Regions from separate parts of the Nonomuraea angiospora genome, predicted to be linked through region 1. Evidence: riboswitches for the same ligand, from Rfam matches in the RefSeq annotation. Region 1 holds a riboswitch; the other holds the start of a gene.

Evidence for each region. A riboswitch is a leader RNA that binds a small molecule or an ion and turns the genes downstream of it on or off. The one in region 1 is predicted to bind S-adenosylmethionine.
Region 2: linked by a shared signal. The riboswitch ahead of thrC (threonine synthase) and the one ahead of H4W80_RS07375 (ABC transporter substrate-binding protein) in region 1 are both predicted to bind S-adenosylmethionine.

Annotation. Positions count from the first base shown of each region.
Region 1 is NZ_JADBEK010000001.1:1,617,074-1,620,474, reverse strand. Features, by position in the region: gene H4W80_RS07380 (ABC transporter ATP-binding protein) at 1-728, opposite strand, end outside; gene H4W80_RS07375 (ABC transporter substrate-binding protein) at 707-1,822, opposite strand; SAM riboswitch class IV at 1,877-1,997, opposite strand; gene H4W80_RS07370 (ArsR/SmtB family transcription factor) at 2,070-3,044, opposite strand; gene H4W80_RS07365 (MFS transporter) at 3,104-3,401, shown strand, end outside.
Region 2 is NZ_JADBEK010000001.1:6,910,437-6,913,837, reverse strand. Features, by position in the region: gene H4W80_RS31230 (alpha,alpha-trehalose-phosphate synthase (UDP-forming)) at 1-1,044, opposite strand, end outside; gene H4W80_RS31225 (RNA polymerase sigma factor) at 1,076-1,630, shown strand; SAM riboswitch class I at 1,710-1,851, shown strand; gene thrC (threonine synthase) at 1,865-3,097, shown strand; gene H4W80_RS31215 (MoaD/ThiS family protein) at 3,122-3,397, shown strand.

The sequences.
Region 1 (3,401 bases):
GCGACGAACCGGGTCGCCGGCCGCCGGTAGACCTCGTCGGGGGTGCCGAGCTGCTCGACCCGGCCGCCGTTCATGACGGCCACCCGGTCGGACAGCGCGAGCGCCTCCTCCTGGTCGTGCGTGACGAAGACCATGGTGGTGCCGATGCGCCGCTGGATGGCGCGCAGCTCCACCCGCATCTCCCTGCGCAGCTTGGCGTCCAGGTTGGACAGCGGCTCGTCCAGCAGCAGCACGGCGGGCCGGATGGCCAGCGCGCGGGCCAGGGCGACCCGCTGCTGCTGCCCGCCGGACAGCTGGCGGGGCCGCCGCCCGGCGTACTCCTCCAGGCCGACCAGGCTCAGCGCCTCCCGCACCCGCTCGTCCCGCTCCCGCCGGTCGAGCCGGCGCACGCGCAGCCCGTACGCCACGTTGGCGGCCACGGTCATGTGCGGGAAGAGCGCGTAGTTCTGGAACACCATGCCCAGGCCCCGCCGGTACGGGGGCCGCGCGGTCACGTCGGAGCCGTCGATCACGATCCGCCCGGCCGTGGGCTGGACGAAGCCGGCGACGCAGTTGAGCAGCGTCGTCTTGCCGCAGCCGCTGGGCCCGAGGATCGACAGGAACTCGCCCTTGCGGATCGACAGCCGGTCCAGGTCGAGGACGCGCGCGCCGTCGTACCCGGCGGCGAGCCCCTCGATCTCGACGTGCCCGCCGCCTTCTTCCGGGGTCAGCCGAAGATCTGGTTCCACCGCTGCTGCCATTCGTTCAGCTTGGGGGTGGCGACCGCGTAGTCCACCCAGATGAACTTCTTGAAGACGTCGGGACCGTGCTTCACCTTCTGCTCGAACGGCTCGCTGTAGGAGATCGAGTCGTTGCCCGCGGCGTACCAGGTGCCCTCGGCGAACGGCTTCTGGTTCTGCGCGGCCGTCAGGTGGTCGAGGAACTTGTTCGCCAGGTCGCTCTTCTGGGTGCCCGCGGCGACGAAGTACGAGGTCAGCGCGCCGACGGGGCCGGACTTGGGGTAGGTGAAGCCGATCGGGGAGCCGGCCTGGGCCATGGCGAAGGCGCGGCCGTCCCAGAAGGGCATGATCCAGGCGTCGCCGTTCTCGATGACGGTGGCGGCGTTGCCCGCGTTGGCGGGGAAGGAGGACACGCAGCCCTTCAGCGTGGCGAGCTTGTCGAACGCCTTGTCCACGGCGGCCGGGTCGGACAGCGTGCCGCCCTGGGAGGTGACCAGGGCGGAGAAGAACTCCAGGCCGGGGTTGTAGGTGAGCGGCGGGAGGGCGATGTGGCCGCAGTACTGCTTGTCGAAGAGGTCCGCCCAGTCCGCGGGCGGCGTCTTGATCTTGTCGGTGCGGTAGAGGAGGCCGGTGGAGCCGGTGGTCAGCGGCACGCCGTACTGCTTGCCGTCGTACGCGGACTTGCCGGCGAGCACCGGGTCCAGCTCCTTGAAGTGCGCCAGCCGGTCGGTGGCCAGCGGCTGGAGCAGCCCGGCGGAGGCCGCGGGCAGCGACGCGTCCGGCGTGAACGCGATGACGTCGAACGGCGGGTTCTTGCCGCCGGCCGCGCGCAGCTTGGTGAGCCATTCGGCGTTCGCGCCGTAGACGAGGTTCACCTTGGCGCCGGTGTCGCGTTCGAACGGCTCCACGAACGACTTCTTGAACAGCTCTCCCCACGCGCCCGCGAACGCGGTCACCGTGAGCTCCTGCCTGGCCGCGCCCGTGCCCGGCGAACCGCCCGTGGAACCGCCAGTGGATCCGGCCGTGTCGACGCCGCCGCAGGCCGTGACCGCCAGCGCGACCACCATGCCCAGTCCCGCGAGGCGAGTGAATCCGCCCTTCATCTTTACCTTCCCTTTTCGAGCAGCCGGCCAAGGGCGCGTGGCAGCACGACTCGACATCCGCGCTTGCCGCCAGGAGCACCATTCAGCTCGACGACCGTGTCATCACCCGGGGCACCCCGCCGCGGTGGGAGGGTTGCCGTCCAGCAAGCCGGGGCTTCGCACTGGACTCGTGACATAAGCGACTGTATCAGTAGGATTTACCTGGATATGGCGTCGAGGGAGGATTTAGTGGTGTTTGTCTTTTTTATCACCCGTTGACCAGAGCGTCGCCGAGGGGGGTGCGCGCGTACAGCACGCCGCGGCCGACGCGGGTGCCCGCGATCAGGCGCGTCCTGCGCAGCGCCGCCACGTGGCCGCCCGTGGTGCCCACGCTCTGCCCCAGCAGGGCCGCGAGCTGGGTGGTGGTGGCGGGCTCGGCCAGCTCGGCGAGGATGCGGGCGCGGCTGCGGCCGATCAGGGCCGACAGGCCGTCGTCGGCCGCGGCGGGCGCGGCCAGGGCGCCCCGCGCGGGGTAGATCATCGCGTACGGCCAGGCGTCCTCCAGGTACGCCCCGACGGCGGTCGTGAACGCCGACGGCAGGAAGAGCAGCCCCTTGCCGCCGAGCCGGCGCAGCCCGTGGAGGGTGGTCAGCTCGACCTCGATCTGCCCCCGGGGCCGCCAGTGGACCTGCGGGCTGAGGTCCTCCAGCGCCGCCGCCCAGCCGTAGGCCGCCAGCCGGCCCGCCCGATGGGCGACGTCGCGCTGCAGGATCGCGCGCAAGCGCGGCCAGTCGTGGGAGAGGATCCGCGTCCAGAGCGCCTCGTACGCGTCGGCGAACCGCTCCACCACCCGCGGCCCCGCCAGCAGCTCCCCGGCCTCACCCGCCGCCGGCCGCCCGGCCAGCGCCCTGGCGATCTCCGCGTGCGCCTGCTCCAGCGGCGTCGCGCGCATGGCGGCCAGCTCCGCCTCGAACGGCACGTCCACCGCCGTCGGCGGCGGGGCGATGAAGGCGACGTTCGTGCCGCGCCGGTTGCCGCTGATCGCGGCCGCGGCCCGCAGCACGGGGTGGGCGCGTTCGAGCTCCCGGTACGCGCCCCGCCACCGCGCGGCCCACCGGCCGTGCACGCCCGCCTCCAGCCGGCCCGCCAGCACCCACTGCGCGTGCATGGTCTCGATCAGCGGCGAGATCGCGAACCTGGTGGCCACCAGGTCCTGTGGCGTGACCTCGATTCTTACCGGCACCTTTCGGTTATATCCGAAACAATCGCCAGCTCGCCGGTCCGGTCCGCACCATCGTGGACGTGCAAGGGGCGACGTTCGGCGAGGTGTTCGCCGTCAAGGAGTTCCGGGTCCTGTTCGGCAGCTTCGCGCTGCTGGTCGGCGGGGACTCGATCAAGATGCTGGCCCTGTCCGTGCTGGTCTACGCGCGGACCGGCTCGGCCGGCCTGTCGGCCGCGGCGTACATGGCGGGCTGGCTGCCGTTCATCGTGGGCGGGCTGCTGCTGCTCTCGCTGGCCGACCGGCTGCCGCCGCGGGCGCTGATGGTGACCGGCGAGGTGGTCAGGGCGGTGACGTGCCTGCTGCTGGCGTTCGGGGGGC
Region 2 (3,401 bases), 5.3 Mb from region 1:
GTCCTCGATCTCCTGCGCGCAGCGCAGCACCGACGCGGTGTATTCGCGGTATTCGGGCAGGTCGTGCCGGCTCGGGTAGGCGAACGCCAGGTGCACCACCTTGCCGTGCCACTCCGGGTGCGCGGCGAGGAACTCGCGGTAGGCCACCAGGCCGCGCACGATGTTCTTCGACAGCTCGGTGCGGTCGATGCGGACGATCAGCCGGCGCTCGCCCACCTGCTCCCTGAGCGCGGTCATGTGCGACTCGACGTCGGGCTCGACGGCGCGCTCCCACAGCGCGTCGCCGTCCACCCCCAGGCTGTGCACGCCGATGCGGGTCGTCCTGCCCTCGTGGGTGACGCTGCGGCCCACGCGGTCGACCTCCGCGCCCAGCAGCGCCTCGCAGCAGTCCATGAACGCCTGCGCCCACCTGTCGGCCAGGAACCCGGCGTGATCGGCGCCCAGGATGCCCTCCAGGACCTCTCCGGCCACCTCGTCGGGCAGCAGCGAGAAGTATTCGGGGGGCGCCCACGGGGTGTGGCTGAAGTGGGCGATGCGCAGGTCCGGGCGCTCGGCGCGGAGCATCGCCGGGGTCAGCGTCAGGTGGTAGTCCTGCACCATGACGCGGGCGCCGTGGCCGGCCTCCTCGGCCAGCGCCAGCGCGAACGCGCCGTTGTAGTCGCGGTAGGACTCCCACTCGCGCTCGAACCTCGTGCCGAAGTTGGGGGAGTTGGGAATGTCGTAGAGCAGGTGGTTGACGAACCACAGGGTGGAGTTGGCCACGGCGTTGTAGGCGCGGTGGAAGGTGGCGGGCGGGATGTCGAGCATGCGCATCGGGCCCGTGTCGTAGCCGGCGTGGTCGATCCGGCCGCCGGGCACCAGGCGCACGGCGCTGCGGTCGCCGTCGGACAGCGCCGCGCACACCCACAGCACGCCGTCCTTCCTGGCCACCTCGGACAGCGCCGAGACCAGGCCGCCGCCACCGCGTTTCATGGTCAGCTCACCGTCGTCCGAGACGGTAAAGGAAACGGGTCCTCTGTTGGAGGCCACCAGGACGCTGTTCATCTACGCTCCCTTCGCCCATAGGATCCCAGCTATGGCGCTAGATGAGCTAACCGAGGAACTCGCCCGCTCGGCTGCCGGAGGAGATCATCGCGCACTTGGCGAACTCCTGGCGCGGATCGAGCCCGATGTGATGCGGCACTGCGCCCGGATCCTCCCCTATCACCAGGATGCCGAGGAAGCCTCGCAGGACACGTTGCTGGCCGTGGCGCGCAACATCGGCCGGTTCGAGGGCCGGGCGCGGTTCAGCACCTGGCTGCACATCGTGACGGCCAACTGCGCGCGCACCACGTACAGGTCGCTCAAACGCCGCGCGGCCGAGCAGAGCTCGGACGAGCTGCCCACGCAGAAGCCCGACGTGGCGCGGGTGAGCGTGATCGCGGGCTCGCGGCTCGACCTGCTCGACGCGATGGAGGCGCTGGAGGCCGACAAGCCCGACCTGGCGCAGGCGCTGGTGCTGCGCGACATCGTCCAGCTCGACTACAACGAGGTGGCCGAGCAGCTCGGCATCCCCCTGGGCACCGCCAAGTCGCGCATTCACCAGGCCCGCAAATACGTGCAGGGAGTGCTGGGTGATGATTATCGCTGAGACGCCACGTCTCGCATCTTGAGACGGGTGGCCATTGCGGCCCCATGGGCGGGTAGAGTCCTTTTCAACAACTGAATATTGCTCATCCAGAGGGGTGGAGGGACCGGCCCTGCGAAGCCCCGGCAACCCTCCCGGCTTGAGGCTCGCGACCTGGCGAGGCCGACCGGGACAAGGTGCCAATTCCGGTCTGCGGTCAAGGTGGCCGCGGGCGAAGATGAGGGAAGGCCTCGCTTCATGTCGCTCGACTTTGGTCCTGCTGTCGGTCTGTCCTGCCGTGAGTGCGGCACGCGTTACCCCCTCGGTCCGAGCTTCGCGTGTCTGGAGTGTTTCGGGCCGCTCGAAGCGGCCTATTCCTTCGGTACGGTGACCCGCGCCGACATCGAGTCGGGTCCCGCCAACATCTGGCGTTACCGGTCGCTGCTCCCGGTGCCGGTTGACGTCGCCAGTAAGCCCAATATGAACCCCGGTTGGACCAAACTGGTCAAGGCCGGAAACCTCGGACGCGCACTCGGTCTCAAGAACCTGTACGTCAAGGACGACTCGGGCAACCCCACCCATTCCTTCAAGGACCGGGTCGTCGCCATCGCCGTCGAGGCGGCGCGTAACTTCGGCTTCCACACCCTTTCCTGCTCCTCCACGGGCAACCTCGCGGGCGCGGTCACCGCGGCGGCGGCGCGCGCCGGGCTCGAGGCGTGCGTGTTCATCCCGGCCAACCTCGAAGCGGCCAAGATCGCCATGGCTCGCGTGTTCGGGGGCAAGCTGATCGGGATCGACGGCACCTATGACGAGGTCAACCGGTTCTGCTCCGAGCTGATCGGCGACCCGCTGGGCGACAAGTGGGGGTTCGTCAACGTCAACCTGCGGCCCTACTACGCCGAGGGCTCCAAGACGCTCGCGTACGAGATCGCCGAGCAGCTCGGGTGGCGGTTGCCCGAGCAGATCGTCATCCCCATCGCCTCCGGCTCGCAGCTCACCAAGATCGACAAGGGCTTCCGCGAGCTGGTGCAGCTGGGGCTGGTCGAGGACACCCCGTACAAGATCTTCGGGGCGCAGGCGGCCGGGTGCTCGCCGGTCTCCACCGCGTACAAGGCGGGGCACGACGTCGTGCAGCCGGTCAAGCCCGACACCATCGCCAAGTCGCTGGCCATCGGCAACCCCGCCGACGGGCCTTACGTGCTCGACATCGCCCGGCGCACCGGCGGGGCCGTCGAGGACGTCACGGACGCCGAGATCGTGGCCGCGATCAAGCTTCTGGCCTCGACGGAGGGCGTCTTCGCCGAGACCGCGGGCGGGGTGACCGTGGGCGTGCTGAAGAAGCTCGCCGAGAGCGGGCGGCTCGACCCCGAGGCCGAGACCGTGGTCCTCAACACCGGCGACGGGCTCAAGACACTCGACGCGATCAGCGACGACGCCCAGCCCACGGCCGTGATCCGGCCCTCCCTCGACGCGTTCCGCGCGACTGTCTGACAACCAGGAAAGGCGAGTTAAACCATGAGCGTTTCGGTGCGGATTCCCACCATTCTGCGCACCTACACCGGGGGCAACGCCGAAGTCAGTGGCGAAGGCGCGACTCTTCGTGACGTCCTCGCCAAGCTTGACTCCGACTACCCGGGCATCGGCGCGAGAATTCTGGATGAATCGGGCAAGATTCGCCGTTTTGTCAACGTTTACGTTGGGGAAGAGGATGTCCGTTTCGCCGACGGGCTCGACACTCCAGCACCTGAGGGCACTCAGATCTCCATCATCCCGGCGGTCGCCGGCGGCTGAGTGC